Regions from separate parts of the Mesorhizobium sp. KR2-14 genome, predicted to be linked through region 1. Evidence: predicted binding sites of a transcription regulator. Region 1 holds the regulator's gene; the other holds the start of a gene.
The links. The regulator PhoB, encoded in region 1, activates phosphate uptake and scavenging genes when phosphate is short. The targets are predictions, from matches to a motif close to TGTCATNNANCTGTCAT.

Region 1 (8,371 bases):
TGGAAGTTCGACCAGGAAACGCCGATGATCTTGTCCTTCGCCTGCGCCACGCCTGCCAGCGACACCGACAGCGCGACACCCGCCAGCAAGGCGGTTGCAAACATCTTCATGATTTCCTCCCTGCGCCCCCTCCAGGGCGCGATGACGATGGCCTGGGGCCCTTGTCGAGGCTATTATTTCGAACCTCGAAAAAATAGTGTCGTAACCCTGAAGTTCTGTCAACATCCCGCCGAAGGTTGACGCGGCGCACGCGAACTGGAATCTGCGCAGCGCAACAAGGCTCCGGGAGGAAATGCCGAAATGCCGGTGGCGATCCGTCACGACGATCTGCGCAAGCGCAACCGCGCCATGGTCATCGCGGCCGTGCGGCGCGCGGGCCAGCCGTCCCGCACCGAGATCGCGGGGACCACGGGCCTCAGCCATTCCACCATCTCGGCCATTTCCGCCGACCTCATCGCCGAAGGCATCCTCGCCGAAAAGGCGGCTGAAGCCGCAAGCTCGAAGCGCGGCCGCCCGCAGGTAGCGCTCGGCCTCGCCCCGGAAGCTGCCGAAGTCATCACCGTGGTGCTGTCGCTCAATTTCCTGTCGGTCGCCGTGGTCGACTACGCCGGGCAGGTGGTCGCATCGGAAGAGCGCCGGCTGGAGACGCTGGCCACCGGGCGCGAAGCGCTGCTCGGCGACTGCGTCGCCATGGTGCGCCGGCAGGTCGAGGCCCGCCGGGCCGTAGGCCATCGCGTGCTGCGCATCGGCATGGCCGTGCAGGGCATCACCGATGCCGGCTCGCGCATGATGCTGTGGTCGCCGATCACGCCGCACGCGCATCTCGAATTCGCCGACCGGATCGAAGCCGCCACCGGCATCCCCGCCACCGTGGAGAACGACTGCAACATGATCGCGGTGGCGCTGCGCTGGCGAAAGCCCGAGCGCTACCGCAACGACTTCATCGCCATCCTGCTCTCGCACGGCATCGGCATGGGCATGGTGCTGAAGGGGGAGCTGTTCACCGGCACGCAATCGTCGGGCTGCGAGTTCGGCCACATGATCCACCGGCCCGACGGGGCGCTGTGCCGCTGCGGCCGGCGCGGCTGCGTGGAAGCCTATGCCGGCAACTACGCCATCTGGCGCAATGCGCGGGGCCAAAGCGAGGACCAGGCGCCGCTGGCAGACATTTCGGACGAAGAGATACGCGCCATGGCCGACAGGGCGCGGGCGGCCGACGGCCCGGAGCGCGAGGCCTTCCGCATCGCCGGCGAAGCCATCGGCTTCGGCCTCGGCAGCCTGTTTGCGCTGATCGACCCCGCACCCGTCGCGCTGGTCGGCATCGGCGCGACCGCCTTCGACCTCATCGAGCCGGCGCTGCGCTCAGCTATCGACAAGACCGCGGGCGGCCAGCACAACAAGGCGATCTCCTTCGACACCTTGCCGAACGAACGGCCGCTGATCCGCGAAGGCTGCACAATGACCGCCCTCACCTTCCTTGACCGCGAAATCTTCGCGCCGGGCCCTGCGCCGCTAAGCGCCGCGGGCGCGGCTTGAGCGGCGGCCGGGCCGGGCTCAGTCCTCGCGGATGGCGTAGCCCGAGCCTCGGATGGTGCGGATCACATCCGGCAGGTTGCCGGGATTGATCGCCTTGCGCAGGCGGCCCACATGCACGTCCACCGTGCGCTCGTCGATATAGATCGTCTCGCCCCAGACATTGTCGAGCAGCTGCCCGCGCGAGAAGACGCGGCCGGGGTGGCGCATCATGAATTCCAGCAGGCGGAATTCGGTGGGCCCGAGCTTGATCTCGCTCTTGCCGCGATAGACGCGGTGCGCCTCGCGGTCGAGCATGATGTCGCCCACCTTCAGCACGCTGGACAGAACCTCGGGCTTGGCGCGGCGCAGCAGCGCCTTCACCCGCGCCATGAATTCCGGCGTCGAGAACGGCTTGACCAGATAGTCGTCGGCGCCGGTGGAAAGGCCGCGCACGCGGTCGCTCTCCTCGCCGCGCGCCGTCAGCATGATGATGGGCAGGCGCTCGGTCTCGGGGCGCATCCTCAGGCGGCGGCACAGTTCGATGCCGGAGACCGCCGGCAGCATCCAGTCCAGCACCAGAAGGTCGGGCACATTCTCCTGCAGGCGGATTTCCGCCTCGTCGCCACGTGGCACGACCTCGACCTGATAGCCTTCCGATTCCAGATTGTAGCGGAGCAGGACGCCCAGCGGCTCCTCGTCCTCCACTACCATGATTTTCGGGGCGATCATCACTTTTCCGGTCTCCCGCTCAGGTCGTCGATTCCGGCGCCGAAAGCGAGGTCTCGTCGAACTTCGGCCGGTTGGGCGGCAACTGCTGGCCAGTCATCACATAGTAGGCGTTCTCGGCGATGTTGGTGACATGGTCGCCGATGCGCTCGAGGTTCTTGGCGCAGAACAGAAGATGCGTGCAGGCGGTGATGTTGCGCGGATCCTCCATCATGTAGGTCAGCAGCTCGCGGAACACGGAGGTGTACTTCACGTCGATGTTCTCGTCCGCCGCGCGCAGCGCCTTCAGGCCTTCGGGCTGGCGGGTCACATATCTGTCGACCACGCCGTTGATCTGCTCCAGCACCATGTCCGACATCGTCTCGATGGAGTGGGCGAGGCTGCGCGGCGTGGCGCTCTCACCCACGGCGCCGACGCGCTTGGCGATGTTCTTGGCAAGGTCGCCGATCCGCTCCAGGTCGCCGGCCATGCGGATCGCGCCCACCACGGCGCGCAGGTCCTGCGCCATGGGCTGCCGCTTGGCGATCAGCGTGATGGCGCGGTCGTCCAGCTCGCGCTGGCGCGCGTCCATCACCGCGTCGTCGGAAATCACCCGCTGGGCAAGCGCATTGTCGGAATTGACCAGCGCCCGGATGGCGCCACAGACCATGGCGCCGGCCAGATCGCCCATGTCGCGCAGCAGCCGGTCGATGTGCCCCAGTTCCTCGTCAAAGGACGTGACGGTGTGTTTGCCCATGATCATGTCTTTGCAATCCTTTGTCCGGCGTGCGGATCAACCGCGAGTCAGCCAAACCGGCCGGTAATGTAGTCCTGCGTGCGCTTGTCGTCGGGGTTGGTGAACATCTTGTCGGTGTCGCCCTCCTCGACCAGCTGGCCCAGATGGAACATGGCCGTGCGCTGCGAAACGCGCGCCGCCTGCTGCATGGAGTGGGTGACGATGACGATGGTGTAGTTCTGGCGCAGCTCGTCGATCAGCTCTTCCACGCGTGCGGTGGCGATCGGATCGAGCGCCGAGCATGGCTCGTCCATCAGGATCACCTCTGGCGAAACGGCGATGGCGCGGGCGATGCACAGGCGCTGCTGCTGGCCGCCGGAAAGCCCGGTGCCCGGCTCGTTCAGGCGGTCCTTCACCTCGTTGAACAGGCCGGCCTTCTTCAGGCTGGTCTCGACGATGGCATCCAGGTCGGCCTTCTTGCGGGCGAGGCCGTGGATGCGCGGGCCATAGGCCACGTTCTCGTAGATCGACTTCGGAAACGGGTTCGGCTTCTGGAACACCATGCCCACGCGGGCGCGCAGCTCCACCACGTCGATGCTCTTGTCGTAGATGTCCTGTTCGTCCAGCGTGATCTGGCCGGTCACGCGGGCGCCGTCGATGGTGTCGTTCATGCGGTTCAGGCAGCGCAGGAAGGTCGACTTGCCGCAGCCCGAAGGGCCGATCAGCGCCGTCACCTGGTTTTCGCGCACGTCGAGGTCGACGTCGAACAACGCCTGCTTGTCGCCATAGAACACGCACACCTTGCGGCCGCGCATCTTGATGATTTCCTTGGGCGTACCGTTCATCTTGTCGTTCACCGCGTTCTCGAGTGCCACTTCCGTCATGATGTTCATACTAAAGCATCCTTCGCCTACCAGCGCCGCTCGAAACGCCGTCGCAGCACGATGGCCGTGATGTTCATCGCCATCAGGAACACGAGCAGGATGATGATGGCGCCCGACATGCGCTCCACGAAGGCGCGCTCGGCCTCGTTGGCCCACATATAGATCTGCACCGGCAGCGCCGTGGCAGGCTCCAGCGGCGTGGCCGGATAGTCGGCCACGAAAGCGACCATGCCGATCAGCAGCAGCGGCGCCGTCTCGCCCAGCGCGCGCGCCAGGCCTATGATGGTGCCGGTGAGGATACCGGGGGTTGCCAGCGGCAATATGTGCTGGAACACCATCTGCATCTTGGAGGCGCCCAGCCCAAGGGCGGCCGAGCGGATCGAGGGCGGCACGGCGGCAAGGGCGGCGCGGGTCGCGATGATGATGGTGGGCAGCGTCATCAGCGTCAGCACCAGTCCGCCGACCAACGCCGCCGAGCGCGGCAGGCCGAGGAAGTTGATGAACACCGACAGGCCCAGCAGGCCGAACACGATCGACGGCACCGCGGCCAGGTTGTTGATGTTGACCTCGATCAGGTCGGTCAGCCGGCTCTTCTTGGCGAATTCCTCGAGATAGATCGAGGCGGCCACGCCGATGGGCAGCGCCAGCAAGAGCACGATCACCATCATGTAGAAAGAGCCGATGATCGCCACGCCCATGCCCGAGGTTTCCGGCCGGCTGGAGGCGCCGAAGGTGAACAGGCCCTTGTTGAAATGCTCGGCCAGCGAACCGTCGGCGGCAAGCTGCTTCATCCATGCCACCTGTTGGTCGGAAACCTTGCGCCGGCTTTCGTCCACCGAAAGGTCGATCTGGCCCTTGAAGGCGGAATCGATGTTGGCGGCAACAAGGATGTCGACATTGCGCGTCGTGCCGATCACCGACGGGTCGTCCATCACCACCGAGCGCAGCTGCGCCCGCACGCCGTCCGAAAGGAAGCCCTTGAGCTTGCGAATGGCAGCCTTGTCGTGCGGGTCGATGCCGAGCTTGGCCACAAGCGCGCTTTCGGCCAGCTTGGGATAGTTGGCCGTGATGAGCACGTTCGGGTCGGTCGCGCGCTTGCCTTCGGGGTCGATGACCTTCTCGTTGAAGGTTATCGGCAGGGTCACCGTCGTCTGCCAGAAGGCGGTGTAGCCCTTGGAGACCACGGAGGTCAGCATTACCGCCAGGAACACCAGGCCGATGGAAATCGCCAGCAGGCCATAGAAGCGGAAACGACGCTCGGCGGCGTAGCGGCGCTTCAGGCCGATGTCGCGGCGCGGGCGCGCAACGGTGCCGCCGGCAATGCCGTTCAAGGGAATGTCGGTCATTCGTACTGTTCCCGGTACTTGCGCACGATGTAGAGCGCGAAGATGTTCATCACCAGCGTCAGGGCAAACAGCGTGATGCCGAGCGCAAAGGCCACCAGCGTCTGCGGCGAGTTGAACTCGAGGTCGCCGGTGAGCTGGTTGACGATCTTCACGGTGATGGTGGTCATCGCCTCGAACGGGTTGAGCGTCAGATTGGCGGCCACGCCGGCGGCCAGCACCACGATCATGGTCTCGCCGATGGCGCGCGAGGCGGTGAGCAGGATGGCGCCGACGATGCCCGGAAGTGCTGCCGGCAAAATAACCCGCTTGATGGTTTCCGAGCGCGTCGCGCCAAGCCCAAGCGAGCCGTCGCGCAGGGCGCGGGGAACTGCGGTGATGATGTCGTCGGAGAGCGAGGAAACGACCGGGATGAGCATCACGCCCATCACCAGGCCGGCGGTGAGGATGCTCTGCGCCTGGATGAAGCTGGTGCCGCCGGCAAGTGCCGCACTCAGGTCGCGCAGGAAGGGCCCGAGCGTCACCAGCGCGAAGATACCGTAGACGATGGTCGGGATGCCCGCCAGCAGCTCCAGCGCCGGCTTGACCGTGGCGCGCAGCCTGGGCGAGGCGTATTCGGCCATGTAGACGGCCGACATCAGCCCGACCGGCACGGCCACCAGCATGGCCACGAAGGCGATGTAGAGCGTGCCGGCCAGGAGCGGGATCAGGCCGAACTGGCCTTCCGCACCTCCCGAGCCCGCGGCTGCGAAGCGCGGGTCCCACACGGTGCCGAAGAAGAAATTGGAAAGCGGCACGCGCTCGAAGAAGTGGATGGTCTGGAACAGCATCGACAGAACGATGCCGATGGTGGTCAGGATCGCGATGGTGGAAGCGGCCAGCAGGCCCCACAGCACCACCGTCTCGACATTGTTGCGCGCCCGCGCGCGCAGGCGGATCTGCGAGAGGCCGAAGGCCGCACCGGCCACCGAGAGCGCAAGGATGGCCACCGCGCCGACCGTGCGCAGCATGTCCTGGGTGCGATTGGCGTCCAACGCAATCGGGATCATGTAGTCTTGGGTATCGGGCGCCAGCGCCACGCCACGCGCGGCCAGCAGCGGCTGCAATTCGGCAAAGCTGGCCGGCGGATTGGTCGACATCGGCGCATCGAGCCGGCGCAGGCCGTTGGCGAGGCTCTTGGTCAGGCCGGCGGCAAGCGTGCGGCTGGCAATGGTGCTCTCGGCCGTCTGCTCGGGCAGTTGCCCCTTGATGCGGGCTTCGACGTAGAGGTTGGAGCCGACGCCCCAGACGACGATCAGAAGCAGCGCCGGAAGCGTGGCAAGCAGGGCTGCCCACCAGCCGTGGTAGTGTGCGCGGGAGTGCGGCTTGGCCGTGCCGTCGTCCTGCGCAATGGCGCGCTGGCGCCCGACAAGGAAGGCGGCGGCGCCGACGACCAGCACGAGCGCAAAGACGAACATCAACGACATGGGCTACTCCGGGCGGACAGGCTGCCCCGGGGCGCGGTAGTCTGGCGCGCCCCGGGGCATCGGTGTTCTATTTACATGGTCTTGCCGGCATCGAAAGCCTCGCGCTGTTCCTTGCGCTCGGCTTCAGGGGCGGCGACCAGGCCGTAGTCGGCCAGCGGGCTGTCGGGGCCGACCATCTGGTCGTCGAGGAAGAAGTCGACATATTCCTTCAGGCCGGGCACGACGCCGAGATGCGCCTTCTTGACATAGAAGTACAGCGGACGCGACACCGGATATTCGCCCTTGGCGATGGTCTCGGTCGACGGCGTCACGCCGTCCACGGTGGCGACCTTCAGCTTGTCGGCGTTGTTTTCGTAGAAGGAGAGGCCGAACACGCCCACGCCGGTCTTGTTGGAGGCGATGCGCGCCAGCGTCTCGGTGTAGTCGCCGTCGATGTCCACGGCCTTGCCGTCCTTGCGCACGGCCACGCAGGTCTTGCCGGCAGCCTTGTCGTCCTGGCCGGCGGCCTTGATGGCGTCGAGAGCGCCGGTGGCCTTGCAGCCGATCGACAGCAGCTTCTCTTCGAACACTTCGCGGGTGCCGTGCTTCTCGCCCGGAATGTAGGCGGCGATGTCCCAGTCGGGCAGGTTCGGGTTGACCTGGTTCCACTTGGTGTTCGGGTTGTCGACCAGCTTGCCGTCAACGACGATCTGGGCGGCCAGGGCCGTGTAGACGTCGGAAGGCGTCAGCGCCCAGTCCGGACCGTTGATGTCGGTGGCAAACACGATGCCGTCATAGCCGATCTTGACTTCCTGGATTTCCTTGACGCCGGCGTCGGCGCAGGACTTCACTTCGTCTTCCTTGATCTTGCGCGAGGAGTTGGCGATGTCGATGGTGTTCTCGCCCACGCCCTTGCAGAATTCCTTGATGCCGGCGCCCGAACCGCCCGACTCGACCACGGGGGTCTTGAAGTTGGTGAAGGTCTCGCCGAAGTTCTCGGCCACGATCTTGGCATAGGGCAGAACGGTGGACGAGCCGGCAATCTGGATCTGGTCGCGGGCGGCGGCAGTGCCGGCCGACGCGGCAATCGCGAGCGCGGCGGCGGAAGCCGTAAGGAAGTATCTGGTCATGAACCCTGACTCCTGTCGGAATTGACTTGCAACGCTTTTTTCGCGTCGCCAGTGGCCTTACCGACAGTTTGTAACAGTCACATGACAGTTTCGTGTCAGCCCGATTAAGTTGAAAAGCCGTCCCACGGCCGCCTTCGCCGGCGGCTTTTCGGCTATCCCGCATCTCCTGAAAACCGCGCGTTGCCCGGTGCGTGGAGCGTCATCCCGCCGATCCGGCTGCACAGCGTTCGGCGGCGTCATCGCCGCCCCAGCGCTCCACCTTCGCCAGCAACGCCTTGGGGCTGATCGGCTTGGCGAGATAATCGTCCATGCCCGCTTCCAGGCAGCGCTCGCGGTCGCCCTTAAGGGCGTGGGCGGTCACGCCTATGATCGGCACCCGGGTTCCGGACGCCGCCTCCAGCTCGCGGATCGCCGCCGTCGCCTCCAGCCCGTTCATCTCCGGCATCGAAACGTCCATCAGGATCATGCGCGGGTTCATTTCCTGGAAGGCGGCCACCGCCTTGCGGCCATTGCCCACGATCTCGAAGGTAAGCTCGGTCTCGTCCAGTATCTGGGTGAAGACGAGCTGGTTCACCTCATTGTCCTCGGCGACGAGGATATCGACGCGGTGGTC
Region 2 (7,406 bases), on a different contig from region 1:
GGAAGGCATTGACCGCATTGTCAGAAGCGAACGAGGCGAATGCGCGCCCCGCCTCGCTGTCGCTTTGGATCACCGTCCGCCAGGCCAGTTCGCCGTGAAACTGGCTGCCGCCTCCACCGACCAGGCCTCGCACCGAGGACCAGACGCCGTCCGCGCCGACAAGAAGCAGGCCGATAGTGTCTGCGGTAGTGCCGCCGGGCGCTTGGAAGCTGGCTGCGACACCAGAGCCATCGCCGCTAAACTCGCGCAGCTCAGCGCCCTTGGTCAGCCTGATCGCAGGCAGACGCGATACGGCCTCCAGCAGCGCGGCCTGCAGATCCGCCCGGTGGACGACCAGATAGGGCGCACGCCAACGCTGTTCGGCGCTGGCGCCCAAAGGCACGCGGGCGAGTTCGGTAAGCGTCCTTGCGTCGCGCAGAATCACGCTCTGAGGGTGCACCGCTTTCGGCAGGAGCAACTCCAGAACGCCCAATCGATCCAGAATACGGGTGGCGTTAGGGGATAGCTGCAGGCCCGCGCCGACCTCTACGAGGCTTTCGGAGCGCTCGAAGATCTCGACCGAAAAGCCGCGCCGGGCAAATGCGAGGGCCGCTGCGAGGCCGGCTATGCCGGCTCCTGCGACGATAATCTGACGGGAGCGCGAGATGTCCATTGGACCGGCCGCCGCGCGAAAACGCCTGTCAGGCGGCCTGGATCTTATAGAGGCAGTTTTCCGGGCGCGTCTCGTTGGCCTTCAGGCTGGCGTTAAAACGATAGAGCGTCGAGCAATAGGGGCAGACCTTCTCCGAATCGGCACCCATGTCGAGGAACACGTGCGGATGGTCGAAGGGCGGGGTGGCACCCACGCACATGAATTCCTTCACGCCGATCTCGATCACGGCGTGACCCGCGTCATTCTGGAAATGGGGAATGGAACCGCCGGCCATGGCTTTCTCCTGTCACTTGCAGCCTGCTCATAGCAGGGGTTTGGTGCTTCGCCAATCGCTTTGCAAGCCGTGCGAAATCAAACTGTCGCAAATCCCTGTCAGGAGGTAAGCTAGGCGCAACGAGCGGCAAAGCGCCGTAAAAGGACAAAGAGGGAAATGAACGAACTCAGGCCGGTCCAGACCGAATTCACCACCGTAAGCACTGCCGACGGCGACGTTTCCTCCGGCAACCCGGACCGATTTGTCAATCGTGAGTTCTCCTGGCTTCAGTTCAATCGCCGAGTGCTGGAAGAATCGCAGAACCAGCGGCATCCGCTGCTGGAGCGAGTACGCTTCCTCTCGATTTCCGCCGCCAATCTCGACGAGTTCTTCATGGTGCGTGTGGCGGGCCTCGCCGGTCAGGTCCGGCAGGGGATAGCTGTCCGCAGCCCGGACGGCCGCACGCCCGAGCAGCAGCTCGAACAGATATTGGTGGAGGTGGAGCGCCTGCAGGAGGACCAGCAGAAGAGCTTGTCCAGCCTGGCGGAGCTCCTGAAAAAGGAGGGTATCGAAAGCGTCGCGGGCAACGCGTTGAACAAGGACGAGAAGGCCTGGCTGGAAGAACACTTCCTGGAGCAGATTTTCCCGGTTCTGACGCCCCTGTCGATCGATCCGGCGCATCCGTTCCCCTTTATCCCCAACCTTGGCTTCTCCATCGCCTTGCAACTGCGCCAGCGCGACAGCGGCGAGGAAATGACGGCATTGCTGCGGCTTCCTCCGGCGCTGAAGCGCTATATCCGGCTGCCGTCACGCAAGAGCTGCGTGCGCTTCATTCCTCTGGAAGCCACCGTCAACCTGTTCATCGGAAAGCTGTTCCCCGGCTATGAGGTCAAGGGCGCGGGCACGTTCCGCATCATTCGCGATAGCGATATCGAGGTGGAGGAGGAAGCGGAGGACCTGGTCCAGCTCTTCGAGACGGCCCTGAAGCGGCGGCGGCGCGGCCAGGTGATCCGCATCGAATTCGACAACCAGATGCCTGACGAACTGCGCGAGTTCGTGGCCACCGAGCTTGGTGTGTCGCCTTCTCGCATCAGCGTGCTGACCGGGCCGCTGGCACTCAGCCAGATTTCCGAAATCGTGGCGCTTCCGCGCGACGACTTGAAGTTCCCGCCCTTCAACCCGCGTTTCCCCGAGCGCGTGCGCGACCATGGCGGCGACTGCTTCGCGGCGATCCGCGAGAAGGACTTCATTGTCCACCATCCCTACGAATCGTTCGATGTGGTGGTGCAGTTCCTGCGGCAGGCAGCAGCCGATCCCGACGTGGTGGCAATCAAGCAGACGCTGTACAGGACCTCAAACGACAGCCCCATCGTTCGCGCGCTGATCGACGCCGCCGAAGCGGGCAAGTCGGTCACGGCGCTGGTGGAACTGAAGGCGCGTTTCGACGAGGAGGCGAACATCCGCTGGTCGCGCGACCTGGAGCGCGCCGGCGTGCAGGTGGTGTTCGGCTTCATCGAACTGAAGACGCATGCGAAAATGTCGCTGGTGGTGCGCCGGGAAGAGGGGCGGCTGCGCAACTACGTGCATCTGGGTACCGGCAATTACCACCCGGTCACGGCGCGCATCTACACCGACCTTTCCTTCTTCACCACCGACCCGCATATTGCGCGGGATGTGGCGCAGCTGTTCAACTTCATCACCGGCTACGCGCAGCCGACCGAAGAGATGCTGCTGGCGATGTCGCCGCTGACGCTCAGGAGCCGCATTCTCAAGCACATTACCGACGAGGTCGCGCATGCCAAGGCTGGCCGGCCGGCGCAGATCTGGATGAAGATGAACTCGCTGGTCGACCCCATCATCATCGACGCGCTCTACGACGCCAGCCTTGCCGGCGTGGAAATCGACCTCGTGGTGCGCGGCATCTGCTGCCTGAGACCGCAGGTGCCCGGCCTGTCGGAGAACATCCGGGTGAAATCGATCGTCGGCCGCTTCCTCGAGCACAGCCGCATCTATTGCTTCGGCAATGGCCATGGCCTGCCATCGGACGATGCCATCGTCTACATCGGCTCGGCCGACCTGATGCCGCGCAACCTCGACCGCCGCGTCGAAACGATCGTTCCCATCCTGAATCCGACCGTGCATGAGCAGGTGCTGGGCCAGATCATGCTGGGAAATATCATGGACAACCAGCAAAGTTTCGAAGTATTGGCAGACGGTACCTCGCGGCGCATCGTGCCGGACGAGGGCGAAGAACCGTTCAACGCGCAGGAATACTTCATGACCAATCCTAGCCTGTCAGGACGGGGCGACGCCTTGAAGTCGCATGCGCCCAAGCGCATCGCGCAGTTCAAGCGCCGCAAGAAAACCCTAGCTATCCAGGGCTAACCCTCCTGATGATCGCACGATCCCAGGGGCGATTGCAGGATCGCCGACCGATTTCCGTCATAGATATCGGGTCGAACTCGATTCGCCTGGTGGTCTATGAAGGCATCGCCCGCTCGCCCACCATCCTGTTCAACGAGAAGATGCTTGCCGGGCTGGGGCGCGGCATTGTTGCGACAGGAAAGCTCGACCCCGAGGCGGTTACCCGCGCCATAGAGGAATTCGGGCGATTTCGCGCACTCTCGGACCAGGCTGGCGCCGGCGACCTTTACGTGATCGCCACTGCCGCGGCGCGCGAGGCGGAAAACGGCCTTGATTTCATCCACCGCGCCGAGAAGATCCTGCGCACCGAAGTCCGCGTTCTGAGCGGCCGCGAGGAAGCCCACTATTCGGCCCTCGGCGTATTGTCGAGCTTCCACCCGGCCGACGGCATCGTGGGCGACCTTGGCGGTGGCAGTCTCGAATTGGTCGAGGTCGAAGGCGAGAATATCGGCGACGGCATAACGCTGCCACTGGGCGGCCTCCGCCTGCAGGACATGGCCAGGAACTCGCTTGCCGCGGCGGCACGCATTGCCCGCGAGGAGATGGCCCGGGCCAGGCTCTTGAGGCGGGGGCAGGGCAGGGTGTTTTATGCGGTGGGGGGCACGTGGCGAAACCTTGCCCGGCTGCATATGAACATGACGAACTATCCGCTCAGCGTCATGCATCATTATGAGATGAGCATCGACAGCTGCCTGCCCTTCCTGCGCCAGGTCGCCAAGGGCGATGTCGACAAGATGAAGGGCATCGAAGGCGTGTCCAAGAACCGTCGCGCGCTCCTGCCATATGGCGCGGCCGTTCTGCTCGAGATCATCGCCAAGATGAAGCCGTCCAAGGTCGTGGTTTCGGCCCATGGCGTGCGCGAGGGCTTCCTCTACTCGCTGCTGTCGCCGCGCGAACAGAAGCTCGACCCCCTCATTTCCGCGTCGGAGGAACTGGCGGTGCTGCGCGCCCGTTCGGTCACCCATGCGCATGAGCTGGCGCGCTGGACCGGCCAGTCCTTCGCGGCTTTCGGCGTCGACGAGACCGAGGACGAGGCCCGCTATCGCCAGGCGGCATGTCTGCTGGCAGACATCGGCTGGCGCGCGCACCCGGAATATCGGGGCACGCAGTCGCTCAACATCATCGCGCATGCCTCGTTCATCGGCGTCGACCATCCCGGCCGCGCCTATCTGGCGCTGGCCAGCCTCTACCGCCATGAAGGCATTTCCAACGATGCCGGCGCTGCCGAGCTCAGGTCGCTGGCCACGCCTCGTTATCTGGAGCGGGCCCGGTTGTTGGGCGCGCTGTTCCGGGTCGTCTATCTCCTTTCGGCCTCGATGCCGGGGGTTATCCCCAAACTGCGTTGGGAAGAACGCGACGATGGGGTTCTGGCACTGGTGATCCCGTCGGAATTCGGCGACTTGCTCGGAGAGCGCCCGGCAGGCCGGCTTGGACAGCTCGGCAAGCTGATCGGGCGCAAGCTCGTCATGGCCGTGGAGGGCGAACCGGCCTTCGTGGCCGGCAAGTAGCGACAGGTCGTCCAACGAAAAAGGCCCGGTCGAACCGGGCCTTTTTTTGCTGAAGCGTGTGTCTGCTTTCGGTTAGCCGCGCCGGCCGTCGACCGAATAGGCACCAGCGCCGAAGGCGGCAAGGACCAGGAGACCGCCGGCCATGGCCAGGTTCTTCTGGAAATTGATGAGCTGGCCCGCGTCGGCCCAGTTCATGTGCGCGACCAAGGCCGAGGCAATGCAGAACAGCGCCAGCACATAGGCAGCGATGCGGGTCTGAAGGCCAATGAGAACGGCAAGGCCGCCGAGGAGTTCGATCAGGCCGACGATCACGGCCGTGGCGGTCGGCACGGGCAGGCCGTAGCTGGCGAAATACTGTGCGGTTCCGGCGATGCCGGTCAGCTTGCCGAAGCCGGCGAGGATAAAGATGATCGACAGCAGAATGCGGCCGAGGAGTACGATGGCACTGTTGGGCATGTTTCTTCCCCTGAGACGATGTTCGATGACGCGGAGTAACGCGGAACTGGTTTCAAGACGAGATCGAAACTTCCGAACGCATTGTACACCGATTCACACCCAATCCGCACCCCGGCGTGCACAGCTGCCCGACGGAGCGCGGATTGGGTCGTCCCGAGGGATCAGGCGAGCGGTCAGCCCGGACGGGTCATGTCCTCCGGGCGCACCAGGCGGTCGAAGTCCGCTTCGCTGATATAGCCGCCACCCACCGCTTCCTCGCGCAGCGTCGTACCGTTCTTGTGCGCGGTCTTGGCGATCTTGGCCGCGTTGTCGTAGCCGATCGTCGGCGCAAGAGCCGTGACCAGCATCAGCGAACGCTCGAGCGCGGCCTTGATGTTGTCCTCGCGCGCCTCGATGCCGACCACGCAGTTGTCGGTGAAGGAAATCGCCGCATCGGCCAGCAGCTGGACCGACTGCAGGAAATTGTAGGCCATCAACGGGTTGTAGACGTTGAGCTCGAAATGGCCCTGGCTGCCGGCGAAGGTGATCGAGGCATGGTTGCCGAACACCTGCACGCAGACCTGCGTCAGCGCCTCGCACTGGGTCGGGTTGACCTTGCCGGGCATGATCGAAGAGCCGGGCTCGTTTTCCGGCAGCGACAGTTCGCCCAGCCCCGAGCGCGGGCCCGAGCCGAGGAAGCGGATGTCGTTGGCGATCTTGAACAGCGCCGCGGCGGCGGCGTTGATGGCGCCGTGGCTGAACACCATGGAATCATGGGCCGCCAGCGCCTCGAACTTGTTCGGCGCCGTCACAAAGTCGATGCCGGTGATGTCGGCGATGCGCTCGGCGACCTTCTCGGCGAAGCCGACCGGCGCGTTGAGGCCGGTGCCCACTGCGGTGCCGCCCTGCGCCAGTTCGCACAGGCCGGGCAGCGTCATCTCGATGCGCTTGATGGAAGACGCGACCTGCGCGGCATAGCCGGAGAATTCCTGGCCAAGCGTCAGCGGGGTGGCGTCCTGCGTATGGGTGCGGCCGATCTTGACGATGTGGTCGAAGGCTTTGGCCTTGGCGTCCAGCGACGCGTGCAGGTGCTTCAGCGCCGGCAGCAGGTCATGGATGATCCGCTCGGCGCAGGCGATGTGCATGGCCGTCGGGTAGGTGTCGTTCGACGACTGGCTCATATTGACGTGGTCGTTGGGGTGGACCGGCTTCTTCGAGCCCATGACACCGCCCAGCATCTCGATGGCGCGGTTCGAGATCACCTCGTTGGTATTCATGTTGGACTGGGTGCCGGAGCCGGTCTGCCAGACAACCAGCGGGAAGTGATCGTTGAGCTTGCCGTCGATGACTTCCTGCGCAGCCTTGACGACGGCGTCGCCGATGGCGGGGTCAAGCTTGCCGAGCGCCATGTTGGCTTCGGCGGCTGCCCGCTTGACGATGCCCAGCGCCCGCACGATCGACAGCGGCTGCTTCTCCCAGCCGATCTTGAAGTTGCCAAGCGAACGCTGCGCCTGCGCGCCCCAATAGCGGTCGGTCGCGACTTCGATGGGCCCGAAAGTATCGGTTTCAGTTCTGGTTGTTTGAGCGCTCATGAGGCCGCCTCCAGGAAATTTTTATAACGCTGGCAACGGCCTACCGCTTTGCACAATAGGCTTCAAGTGCAGAGTGGGAAGCACGCCGAACCTAATCGGTTCAAAGCAGGGAACGCGCCGTGGGCGCCAGCCGAAGCCGTTCCGAAGGCCGGGTGAAATGCCTTTTCAGCCGCGGAAGGAGGTCTTGTGTCCAGACGGGGTCGGCTTCGAGGGCGGCTTCGTGGCGGGCATGGGCCAGGGCGTCGGCAAAGCGCTGAAAGAAGACGAATACGTTCTCTTCGTCCCGCACCGGCAGGCGAGGGAAGGTGTTTTCAGCGTGTTCGGTCACGAAGGCAGCTATCGGCGGGCCGCCATGCTGGGCAAGAAGCGGTGCGGCCTCTTCCGCCATGAGTGCCACGAACTCTGCCTCGGTTTCCTGCGCGATGTGGAAGATCACGGCCGACAAGACCGCGAAGGAAGCAAGTTTGCCCAATTCGTCGCGCACGCTTCCGGCAAGATCGAATGCGGAGCCCGCCCATGCCGGCTTCAGCAGCAGCACGTCG

Region 2: ABLE86_RS08335 (RNA degradosome polyphosphate kinase) is a predicted target of PhoB. The motif match lies at 999-1,015, and genes of this name have one in related genera.

The regions. Positions count from the first base shown of each region.
Region 1 covers NZ_JBDZDR010000007.1:100,248-108,618, reverse strand. Annotated here, with positions in the region: gene xylF (D-xylose ABC transporter substrate-binding protein) at 1-110, opposite strand, end outside; gene ABLE86_RS17685 (ROK family protein) at 301-1,536, shown strand; gene phoB (phosphate regulon transcriptional regulator PhoB) at 1,555-2,244, opposite strand; gene phoU (phosphate signaling complex protein PhoU) at 2,264-2,977, opposite strand; gene pstB (phosphate ABC transporter ATP-binding protein PstB) at 3,025-3,849, opposite strand; gene pstA (phosphate ABC transporter permease PstA) at 3,867-5,186, opposite strand; gene pstC (phosphate ABC transporter permease subunit PstC) at 5,183-6,649, opposite strand; gene ABLE86_RS17655 (substrate-binding domain-containing protein) at 6,721-7,758, opposite strand; gene ABLE86_RS17650 (response regulator) at 7,958-8,371, opposite strand, start outside.
Region 2 covers NZ_JBDZDR010000002.1:790,583-797,988, forward strand. Annotated here, with positions in the region: gene ABLE86_RS08325 (FAD-dependent monooxygenase) at 1-652, opposite strand, end outside; gene ABLE86_RS08330 (zinc-finger domain-containing protein) at 681-926, opposite strand; gene ABLE86_RS08335 (RNA degradosome polyphosphate kinase) at 1,083-3,290, shown strand; gene ppx (exopolyphosphatase) at 3,299-4,837, shown strand; gene ABLE86_RS08345 (DoxX family protein) at 4,910-5,293, opposite strand; gene fumC (class II fumarate hydratase) at 5,467-6,864, opposite strand; gene ABLE86_RS08355 (NIPSNAP family protein) at 6,965-7,406, opposite strand, start outside.